One region of the Acidaminococcus sp. AM05-11 genome, then DNA from elsewhere that is predicted to be linked to it. Evidence: a T-box and tRNA genes for the amino acid it is inferred to sense, from the RefSeq annotation. Region 1 holds a T-box; the other holds one or more tRNA genes.
The links. A T-box is a leader RNA that pairs with one kind of tRNA and senses whether it is charged. The one in region 1 lies ahead of DW089_RS03040 (valine--tRNA ligase), so its partner is inferred to be a tRNA-Val.
Positions count from the first base shown of each region.

Region 2: it has a tRNA-Val gene. The T-box ahead of DW089_RS03040 (valine--tRNA ligase) is inferred to sense a tRNA for this amino acid. The anticodon was not compared.

Region 1 is NZ_QRMX01000003.1:153,160-158,936, forward strand. Features, by position in the region: gene DW089_RS03030 (AAA family ATPase) at 374-1,288, shown strand; gene DW089_RS03035 (hypothetical protein) at 1,295-3,019, shown strand; T-box leader at 3,079-3,279, shown strand; gene DW089_RS03040 (valine--tRNA ligase) at 3,314-5,777, shown strand, end outside.
Region 2 is NZ_QRMX01000014.1:25,159-30,935, forward strand. Features, by position in the region: gene ybeY (rRNA maturation RNase YbeY) at 1-232, opposite strand, end outside; gene DW089_RS07860 (PhoH family protein) at 210-1,220, opposite strand; gene DW089_RS07865 (peptidylprolyl isomerase) at 1,237-1,818, opposite strand; tRNA gene DW089_RS07870 (tRNA-Val) at 2,035-2,111, shown strand; gene DW089_RS07875 (GGDEF domain-containing response regulator) at 2,316-4,835, opposite strand; gene DW089_RS07880 (sensor domain-containing phosphodiesterase) at 4,978-5,777, opposite strand, start outside.

The DNA of each region.
Region 1 (5,777 bases):
ACTCCACTTACAGAAATACCCAAAGCATCAAAAAAATAATGCAAAAAAAGGCCGATAACTATTGGAAGGGGAAATACAATAAACGTGGCGATTACGAATGCGGTGTTTATGGTAGCGAATTCGTAATCGCCTACTTCGTGTTCCCTTAGCCATCGTACAACCTGCTTGAACTTCATATTTCCACTTCCCATAGCTTCTATTACCTTTATTATATGATCTTCTCCCTTTTTCTTCAACCCAAGGGGAATCAGGCGGCTCACGCCCCGCTCAGACAGCTTCTGCAAAAGGGACATTTCTTTCCCGGGATTCTGCACCATCCTACTGGGAAAATGCTATAATTATCACAGATTGCGACGGAGGGAGCGGGCAGAGTATGCTGGATTTTTTACGGAAAGAACAGGTTTCAGAAGAACTGATTGCCGGGGTGGAGGCCTATAGGAAGGCCCATCCGGTGGAAGAACAGTGGAAGAACCGGGTGCCGGTGCCCCGTTTCCCGTACTATGGCAAAAAGGTCTGGGAGGAGGCCATTGCGGCCCTGCTGTGCGGCCAGAACCTGCTACTAGCAGGGCCTAAGGCCACGGGCAAGAACGTATTGGCAGAAAACCTGGCAGCGGCCTTCCAGCGGCCTATGTGGAATATTTCCTTCCACATCAACGTGGATGCCACCTCCATGCTGGGCACGGATACCTTCCGGAACGGGGAAGTGGTGTTCCGGCCGGGGCCGGTGTACCAGTGCGCCCAGTGGGGCGGCTTTGGGGTTTTTGACGAAATCAACATGGCCCGGAACGAAGCCATGGCCGTGCTCCATTCCTTGCTGGACTACCGGCATCGGGTGGACATTCCCGGCTACGACCTGCTCCAGGCCAACGAAGCCTGCCGCTTTATTGCCACCATGAACTACGGCTACTCCGGCACCCGGGAACTGAACGAAGCCCTGACCTCCCGGTTTGCGGTAATCCAGTTGCCGCCCATTGACGGGGCCACCCTGGACCGGCTGCTCTCCACGAAATTTCCTACGCTGAAAAAACAGGCCCGGGAGGGCTTTGGCCAATTGTTCCTGGACCTGGAAAAGAAGTGCCAGGAAGCGGAAATCTCCGAGCGGGCGCTGGACCTGCGGGGCCTTTTGGACGCCCTCCAGTTGATCCAGCAGGGCCTGGAAGCCCACGATGCCCTGGAAATGGGTCTGGTGAACAAATCCTTTGACGAATACGAGCCCGGCATTATCCGGGATGTGATCAAGCTGCGCATTCCCTCCACCTACCGGAAGCAGGATATCTTTGAGGAGTGAGGGCGTATGGCCAAGCTAAAATACGATGCCAAGCGCCGGCGGGCGCTGAATATGGTCTGGGATACCTCGGCCGACTACCGCTTCCAGCCGGATTTTCTGGCCTACGGGGATGATGGGGCACCGGATCTGTACCTCAATGCCGTGGTGGGGTTCACCCGGAAATACTACGATACGGACCAGCTCCATGCGATGTTCCAGGAAATGGAAAATTCCGCCCTGGTGGATACCTTTACGGACCTGTTGTGGCTGGGGCTGGAATACGCCACCTACGCCAAGGAGGCCCCGGTACGGCCCGTGCTGCCCCAGCTGCGGCAGGAGCACGCCCGGGCCTATTTTAACGGCACCCTGGCGGACAAACACGGGGTGGCCCACGAAATGCAGGCGGCCCGTTGGCACGAGGTGCTGGGGGAAAAGAACGGTCTCATCGACCCCTGGGCCAAGGCCCTGTACCAAAGCCTGGCCTTTGACCCCAGCTGGGATACGGCCACGTTGTGTGACCATTTCCGGAAGCTGACCAAAAAGTACTTTGTGTCCCACTTTCTGGTGCGGGAAAGCCTGGAAAAGGTCATCATCGGCAAGGGACTGGGGGATTTCCTCAGCTGGATTGTGCCTCAGTTTGCCAAAAAACAGGAATCCATCTTTAATTTTTTATATTCCAAGCAGCAGGCAGAAGACCTGCTGTCGGGGAAGCACGCCCATAACGGGCTCATGGCCATTATTACCGGCCAGACCGCTGCCCAAAACTATGATTACATCATCCACTGCTTCGGGACGTCCATTTATCCGCCCCAAAAGCAGCTGGAAATCGACCAGGCCTGCTGCGTAGGCGTCCATAAGGGCTGCCACCTGCACTTTACCCGGGGCCACCTGGGGAGCAAGGGCAGCACCGGGGAAGCCTCCCTGTGGCTTCAGGGAGCCCGCCGGCAGCGGGTGCGGAACCTGGCCTACTACAAGGAACACGGGGAAAAGGCCCGGCAGAGCATTATCCGCCTGACCCAGCAGATCCGCAGCGCCATGCGGCTGGTACGGACCAAGCTGCCGGTGCCGGTCAAGGCCGGGGAACTGGTGCCCAGTCTGGTCTGGCGGGCCGCCAAGCTCCAGGACCCCCGGGTGTTTTACAACCAGGAAGTGGTGGCTACCCCGGACTTTACCGTGGATATTATGCTGGATGCTTCGGCCTCCCGGGGGGGAGCCCAGCCCGTCATCGCCTCCCAGGCCTTTGTCATTGCTGAGGCCCTGCGCCAGTGCGGCATTCCCTACCAGGTGTATTCCTTCAGCACCCTGCGCAGCTACACGGTGCTGACCCTGTTCAAGAGCTACGAGGAAAAAAAGAAGTGCACCAACGTCTTTAACTACGTGGCCACCGGCTGGAACCGGGACGGTTTGGCTCTGCGGGGCGCCCGGCAGCTGATGGGGGACTTTTCCCAGACGAAAAAAATCCTTATTATGCTCACCGATGCCCAGCCCAACGATGACCGGCCCTTCCGGAAGGAAGGGAGCCTGTACCAGCCCGAGTACCGGGAAGGCCGGGCCGTGGCGGATACGGCGGACGAGGCGGCGGCCCTGCGCCGGGAAGGCATTCGGATTATTGGCCTCATCAACGACGAGGTCAAGGGCGGTATGGAAGACGCCCGGAAAATCTTCGGCAAGGACTGCATCCGGATTCATGAGCTGGACAAAATGGCCGAAAGCATGGGAAAAATCCTCTGCCGGCAGATCGAGTCCCTGTAGGGCGTTCTCCATTGACTTTTCTGGTGAGGCTTGCTAGAATTAACTGTAATATCATATGACCAATGGCTATGAACGGAAGGAGTACAGCCAAGCTGCGTTGCAGAGAGGGTGCGGTCGGTGCAAGCATCCACGTCAGCCGCTGGAAGTCGTCCGGGAGCCGGCAGGGTGCAGCAGCCCTGCCCGTCAAGGCGCGTTAAGCCTCCAAGGTGCTCAAGCAATTGAGAATGTAGGTGGTACCGCGAAGTCAACTCGTCCTATAACAGGGACGGGTTATTTTTTTTAAGGAGGAAAAAAATGGCAGAAGAAAACAACATCCCCAAGGTATATGATCCTGCCGCGGTGGAAAAGAAATGGTATGCATATTGGATGAAACAGGGCTACTTCCATCAGGAAGTGGACAAGAGCCGCCCTCCGTTCAGCGTGGTCATTCCCCCGCCGAACATTACCGGCAAGCTGCACATGGGCCATGCCCTGGACAATACCCTCCAGGATATCCTGGTGCGCTGGCACCGGATGATGGGGGACAATACCTGCTGGCTGCCCGGCTATGACCATGCCGGCCTGGCTACCCAAATCAAGGTAGAAGAAGAACTGAAGAAAAAAGAAGGTCTGACCCGCTATGACCTGGGCCGGGAAGAATTCGTCAAACGGGTTTGGCAGTGGAAGGAAGAATACGGGGACAGAATCGTTACCCAGCTGAAATCCCTGGGCATTTCCTGCGACTGGGACCGCCAGCGCTTTACCATGGACGAAGGCCTGAGCCGTGCCGTGCGGGAAGCCTTTGTGAGCCTGTACGAAAAGGGCCTGATCTACAAGGGCACCCGGATGATCAACTGGTGCGTCAACTGCCGTACGGCTTTAAGTGACGTAGAAGTGGAACATAAGGATGATGCAGGCCATCTGTGGTATGTAAAATACCCGGTGGACGGCGAAGAAGGGGTCTACCTGACCATCGCCACCACCCGTCCGGAAACCATGCCCGGCGATACCGCCGTTGCCGTGAACCCCAAGGATGAACGGTACGGCAAGTTTGTGGGCAAAAAGGTGAAACTGCCCACCACGGACCGGCTGATTCCCGTTATTGCCGACGATTATGTAGACCTGGAGTTTGGTACCGGTGCCGTAAAGATTACCCCGGCCCATGACCCCAACGACTATGAAATGGGTCAGCGCCAGCACCTGGACATGATTACCGTTATCGGCCAGGACGGCAAGATGACCAAGGAAGCCGGCAAATACGCCGGTCAGGACCGCTACGAATGCCGCAAGAACATTGTGGCTGACCTGGAAGCTGCGGGGCTTTTGGTGAAAGTGGAGGAATGCCCCCACTCCGTAGGCCACTGCCAGCGCTGCGGCCATATTGTGGAACCCCTGGTTTCCACCCAATGGTTCGTAAAGATGCAGCCCCTGGTGAAAGCCGCCGTGGACTGCGTAGAAGACGGCCGGACCCAGTTTGTACCCAGCCGCTTTACCAAGACCTACACCAACTGGATGGACAACCTCCACGATTGGTGCATTTCCCGGCAGATCTGGTGGGGCCACCGGATTCCTGTGTGGTACTGCGATGACTGCGGGGAAGTAACCGCCTCCCGGACGGATCTGGACCGCTGCCCCAAATGCGGCGGCCATGTACACCAGGATGAAGATGCCCTGGATACCTGGTTCAGCTCCGCCCTGTGGCCGTTCTCTACCTTTGGCTGGCCGGACAAGACGGAAGAACTGGAACAGTTCTATCCCACCAGCGTACTGGTCACCGGCTACGACATTATTTTCTTCTGGGTGGCCCGGATGCTGGTCATGGGCATGGAATTCATGAAGGAAATTCCCTTTAAGCACGTGTTCATCCACGGCCTGGTCCGGGACGAACAGGGCCGTAAAATGTCCAAATCCCTGGGCAACGGCATCGATCCCCTGGAAGTGGTGGACAAATACGGCGCCGACACCCTGCGCTTTATGCTGATTACCGGGAACACCCCGGGCAACGATATGCGGTTCTACTGGAACCGGATTGAATCCACCCGTAACTTTGCCAACAAGATCTGGAATGCTTCCCGGTTCGCCCTGATGAACCTGGACGGCTACGATCCCAAGGCACCCCGGAACCCCTACACCCTGGCAGACAAATGGATTCTGTCCCGGCTGCAGCACACCATCGGCGAAGTATCCTCCTATCTGGATAAATTTGAACTGGGTGAAGCTGGCCGCCTGATCTACGATTTCATCTGGGGTGAAGTCTGCGACTGGTATATCGAACTGATCAAACCCCGCCTGTACAATAAGGACGATGCAGCGGAACGGGCTACTGCCCAAGCCGTCCTGTGCCAGGTGCTGGGCGATGCCATGAAGCTGCTGCACCCGTTCATGCCGTTTATTACGGAAGAAATCTGGCAGCATCTGCCCCACGAAGGGGAAAGCATCATGATTGCTCCCTGGCCCCATATGGCCGGCGACCTGCTGGATGATGCCGCTGAAAAGCAAATGACCGCCCTGATGGATGTGATCAAGGCCATCCGGAACATGAGAGCGGAAGTGGGCGCTGCCCCCGGCCATAAGGCTCCGGCCCTGGTACTGGCAGATCCTGAACTGGTGGACGTATTCAAGAACAACAGCGACTACGTATGCCGGCTGGGTACCGTGGACGTGCTGACGGTAGGCGGCGCCGAAGACGCAGCTCCGGAAAACGCCCTGACCGCCGTAGTAACCGGTGCCAAGGTCTACCTGCCCCTGAAGGGCCTGATTGACGTAGAAAAAGAACTGG
Region 2 (5,777 bases), on a different contig from region 1:
CCTCGTCCCCCTCGTCCAGGGCAAAGGAAAGCACGTCCGTGGGACGGTCGATGCCCCGGTAATCCCGGTTCAGCTGGTGGATTTCGTCGTTGTCCACAATGGTAATATCCACTTCCGTGTTGTCCGTCAGCTTCTCCAGCCGGGCAATGATGTCCATGGCCTTTTTCAGGGTTGCTTCCAGTTCTTCCGGTACCTGAATTTCTTCTTGGTTATTCTCCAGTGTTACGATCATGGTTTTTCGCCTGCTCCTTTTCTTTCTTCTTCCGGTCGTAGTTTTCATAGGCCTTGATAATGGCCCCTACAATCTCGTGGCGCACCACGTCCCGCTCGGAAAATTGGATAATCCCGATTCCCGGCACGTTCCGCAGCACATATGCCGCATTGGTAAGCCCTGACTGTTTCCCGCTGGGCAGATCCACCTGGGTAGCGTCCCCGGTGATGACCAGCTTGGAGCCAAAGCCAAACCGGGTCAGGGCCATGCGCATCTGTTCCGCCGTGGTGTTCTGGGCCTCGTCCAAAATGATAAAGGCGTCGTTCAGGGTACGCCCTCTCATGTAGGCCAGCGGCGCCACTTCGATGGTGCCCCGGGCTAGGTGCTTCTGGAATACTTCCATACCCAGCATTTCGTACAAGGCATCGTACAGCGGCCGCAGGTACGGGTCCACCTTTTCCTGCAAATCCCCCGGCAGAAAACCCAGTTTTTCTCCGGCTTCCACCGCAGGACGGGTCAAGATGATCCGTTCCACTTCCTTATTTTTTAACGCCTTCACCGCCATGGCCACTGCCAGGTACGTTTTCCCCGTGCCCGCCGGCCCAATGGCAATGGTAATATCATTTTCCCCAATGGTCTTCAGATACTGGAGCTGGCCCAGGGTCTTGGCCTTGACCTGCTTGCCCCGGAAGGTGGTCAGCACCGTATCCGTGTACAGGGTATGGAGCTGGCTTTCCTTGCCCTCCAGCACCAGCCGCAGCCCGTACTTTACATCGTGCTCCGTAACCGGCAGCCCCTGGCGGTACAGGTACAGCAGTTCAGAAACCAACTTTTCCGTATAACCCACCGCTTCTTCCGAGCCGGAAGCAATCAATTCATTGCCCCGGGGAATCAGGGTGCAGTCCAACTGCTGCTGCAAAAGACGCAGGTATTCGTCATTTTCTCCCAGCACGGCCACCATTTCCCGGGAATCCCGGAAAGCAAACCGTTTTTCTAGTTGTTCTGTCAAACTCCGCTCCTCCTGTCTAGTCCAGCGTTTTGATGGTAATGGTCTTGATGATTACCGGTTCCACCGGCTTATCCTGGGCATCGGTCTTTACCTTGCCAATGGCCTGGACCACGTCCATGCCTTCGACGACCCGGCCAAAAGCCGCATGCTTGCCGTCCAGCCAGGGCGTGGCTTCCAGGGTAATGAAGAACTGGCTGCCCCCGGTATTGGGGCCCCGGTTGGCCATGGAAAGGATGCCCGGGCCGCTGTGACGAATCTGGTCAGAAAACTCATCAGGAATGGTGTAGCCAGGCCCCCCGGTGCCATTGCCCTGGGGATCGCCCCCCTGGATCATGAAGCCATCAATCACCCGGTGGAAGGTCAGCCCATTATAGAAGCCCGATTCCGCCAGTTTGATGAAATTGGCGCAGGTTTTGGGTGCTGCCTCCGTGGCTAACTGCACCTGGAACTTTCCTTTACTGGTATCAAACAGCGCAAGCACCCGCTGGGGTTTGGCATTTGCCTTGGTGCTGGCAGCCTTGGGAGCCTCCGCACTGCCGCAGGCAGCCACTGCCACACAAACGGCGAACAGCAGCAGGGTCACAAATTTTTTCCACATAGAGAATACCTCCCTTATTGTCTTCAGCAGCTGCCCAGCCGCCCGGTTTCAGGCTTTCCGCGGCTCAGGAAAAAAGACCTCCGGCCGTTTTCTCCGGCAGTCTGCAAACTTGCATATGTAATCATTATATCGTTTCTAAGGTAAAAAAGAAACAGGAAACCCCGTATTGCCCTTGACAATAACGCCACTTTCGGGTAAAATTATCTCATTGTTTAAGGAACTATAGCTCAGATGGTTAGAGTATCACGTTGACATCGTGGGGGTCACTGGTTCGAGTCCAGTTAGTTCCACCATTGAAAATTTATCCTGTCGCTGCGGCGGCAGGATTTTTTTTCGTCTGAAAGGCGCTCCCCTAACCCCGCCCCGGACAAAAAGGCATACCGCTCTCGCCGCCAGCAGCTTGAGCAGTATGCCTTTTTTGCGTATCTTTCCCTGTTAGCCCCACAGGGGTTTTCTACATATAAGTTAGTGTACAAAAACTTGTTTCTAAAATTTTTTCACCGGAACTTGTGCAGGAATACCAGGTAGTACCGGAAATGGTCGTTCTTACCAATGGGCAGAATCCGGGCCACCAAATGCCGGGGCTCCAATTCTCCCGGACAGGTATACCGGAAGGAAATCAAATGGCCGCTGTCCGGCCGGCCGTCTGCCCGATGGAAGGCCGTAAGCAGGTCCTGTCCCGGTTCATCGGTCAGAATGTTGTCCACCACGCTCAGGGAAGGATCCTGGGGGGACCGCCCCACCAGCCGGTAGTACGCCCGGTTCATCTGGCGCATCCGGATTTGGCTGTCATCATTTTTCACGGAAATAATGGCCATGGGCCCAATAATATCGTTGAGCCGGGCCTCGCTGATGATATTCTCCGCCAGCAGGTGGTACACCGTCAGCGTTCCTACGTTCAGGCTCAGCATGGACTGGTCCTTGGGCGGCTGGGTCAGCCCCGGCGTTGCCAGCAGTCTCCGGAAAGCCCGGCATTCCAGCGGCCGGTACCAGTAGAAGCCCTGGGCGCAGCCGCCGCCCTGCCGGATCACCATCTGGGCCTGCTCCGCGGTTTCAATGCCAGCCACGTTGACAATCAGCCCCTGGCGTTCGGCCAAGTTCATCAGACTTTCCAGCACCTTCTGCTTATACTCTTCCGAAATATCCTGGCGCTGGTTCCAGCTGAACTTTACCCCCCGCACCTTCAAGGTGGGCAGTACCTGGAGGGAATCATATTCCATGCCAAACTGGTCCATGACCGTAAAGACCCCTTTATCGTACATATTGTCCACGCAGCTGTGGACCAGGGAGTTGCGCCGGTAATCCCGCTCCTTGATTTCTAAAATCAACAGCTCATAGGGCAGGTCATACTTCTCCAATAGCTGCCGAATCAGCCGGGGGACGTTTCCCAAATAGAAATCCTTGGCATTGACGTTCACAGCCAGCGGAATGGGTTTCCGCCCCTTGTCCAGCAGTTCCCGCTGGAGCTTACAGGCTTCTTCCCACAGATAGGAATCCAGTTGGAAAATAAAGGCGTCCTGTTCCATTTCGTCCAGGAAATGGGACGGTTCCAGAATCACCCCGCCCCGAATCCACCGGGCCAGCAGCTCTGCCCCGATAATCTTATTGGTCTGGGGATTCACAATGGGCTGCAAAAACGGCGTAAATTCTCCCTTGGCCATAGCTTCCACAAACAGGCTTTCTTCCTTATTGGTGCTGCGGCAGATCAGCCGATGCTGGCTCTTTTCATTGTACATCTGCTGGTCCGCAGCCCGGAGCACCGCATCAAAGCCCTTGCGCACATCAGGGGCCCAATACAGGCCCATGGAATTGTTCAGGTTCCGCTCCGCCAAATGCCGGCGAATCTGCTGGCCCAGGGCGTAGAAAGCGTCTTTGGACAGGCCCTGCCACACCACCACAAACTCGTCCCCGCCTATGCGGAATACCGTGCCCCCAAACCGGTAGCGCATCAGAGCCTCTGCCATATCGCACAGCAGCCGGTCCCCCCAGCTGTGGCCCATCTGATCGTTGACCTGTTTCAGGTTATCCAGGTCCGCAAACAGCACCCCAATACTTTCTTCCGGATCAATGGTCTGGCTGTACCGGTCAAAGGCATTCCGGTTCAGGGCCCCAGTCATCTGGTCAATGGAACTGTTGGCCCGGAGGTGGTACACCGAGTTCCGATTGGCAAACATCATGATCAGGGACGTCTTCAAATGGCTCACCAGCATCCGGGTAGGTCTCATCCGGTCCCGGGGCACGTTTTCCAGGCATACCACGCACAGCCGCCGGTGGTTGAAATAAATGGGCAGCGCCGCCAGGCTCTTGAGCCCATAGGAAGTCAGCACCGCCAGCGCTTTTTCATCTTCGCACGGGCACCGGGACAAATCACTGATAAACACACTGCCGTATTTCGCAAACAGGCCATCAATGGTCTCTCGCAGTGCTGCGTAATCCCGCTGGGGAACCGTCCGCTCCCCCACCCCGGCCTCGCCGCTGGTACTCCAATAATACGGGGCATGGGAATCCCCTTCAAAAATAAACACTTTTTCTGCCTGGGAAAACAGTCCCAAATACCGCAGAAAATGCAGGAAAATCTGGTCTGGATCTTCCTGTTTCATGGCCCGGCGGACAATCCGCTGGAGCAGCCGCAGGGTATTCTGTTTTTCCAATTCGTATTTCAAATGGGTAAACCGTGCCCGGATCAGGTCATCCTCCGCCGGCAGGGAAATCACGTCCACTGCACCCAGGGAGAACGCTTCTTCCTGTTCTTTCGCACTGGCATTTTCCAACAGCAGAGCCACCGGAATATGGTGACACACCGGATCTGTGTGCATCCGGCGCAGGGCGTCAAGCCCCCGCCCCTGGGTGGGTGCCAGAATAATAGCATCCACCCGGCGTTCCTGGTGAAGCCGCGCCAGGGCAGACGCAGCATCGGACTCTGTCAGAAAGCGAAAATTCTCCTGCAGCAGCCCTTTCAGCCAGGCTTGGCGCCGATCATCGGCCACCAATAATAAACGAATAGTATTCCCTCTCATCCTTGTAACCTCACTCGGTTGGTACGCAGAGCCGCCCAGCGGGCACCCCTGCCGTTTTCATGGTTTCTGCCCGTTTCCCCACAAAACAGGCGCTGCTATCCTACTTAGCTTGCTTGTTACAGCTTTCTCTCTAAATCTATTCTCAGACAGGCTTTTCCAGCCCTGCCGCCATTTCTTTTTTGTCTTTCTCTTTGCCCAGCAGTGCCTGGCATTTCCTGCTGCATTCCGCCAAACTTTCGTCGTAAGGCTGGGGCCGTCCCAGCAAATAGCCTTGGGCCAGCTCGCAGTGTTCCCGGCGGAAGAAGTCCAATTCCTCCTCCGTCTCCAGACCTTCACCCAGGGTCCGAATCCCCAGGGCATGGTTCATGGCCAGCACTGCCGCCAGGATTTTCTGGGCCTTCACCGTAAAGGGCTCCAGAAACATCCGGTCCAGTTTCACCACGTCAAAATCGTGAGTTTTCAAGGTATTCAAGGAAGAATACCCGCTGCCGAAGTCGTCCATCCACACCTGGTACCCAGCCCGGCGCAGCCGTTCCATTTCCTCCGTCATGCGAAGGCCCTGGTCCAGCAGCAGACTTTCGGTAATTTCCACCTGGAGCATATTGCGGGGCACCCCGTACTTCAGGGTATTTTCTTCCAGCACCTCATAGGCATCGCACAGGAAGAAGTCCAGCCGGGACAGGTTTATCGAAACCGGGTACACCGGCTTTCCGGCCTCCACCCGCTGCCGGTACTCCCGGCAAACAGAGGCAATCATATGCCGGTCCAGCTTGTCAATCTGCTGGGAATCCTCCAGCGAACCGATAAAGTCCGCCGGCATCAGCAGCCCCCGCTCCGGATCGATCCACCGGGCCAGGGCTTCAAAGCCCACGGGCTCCAGGGTGTCCAACCGCACCACCGGCTGGTAGTAGGGCCGAATCCAGCCCTTTTGTACCGCTTCGT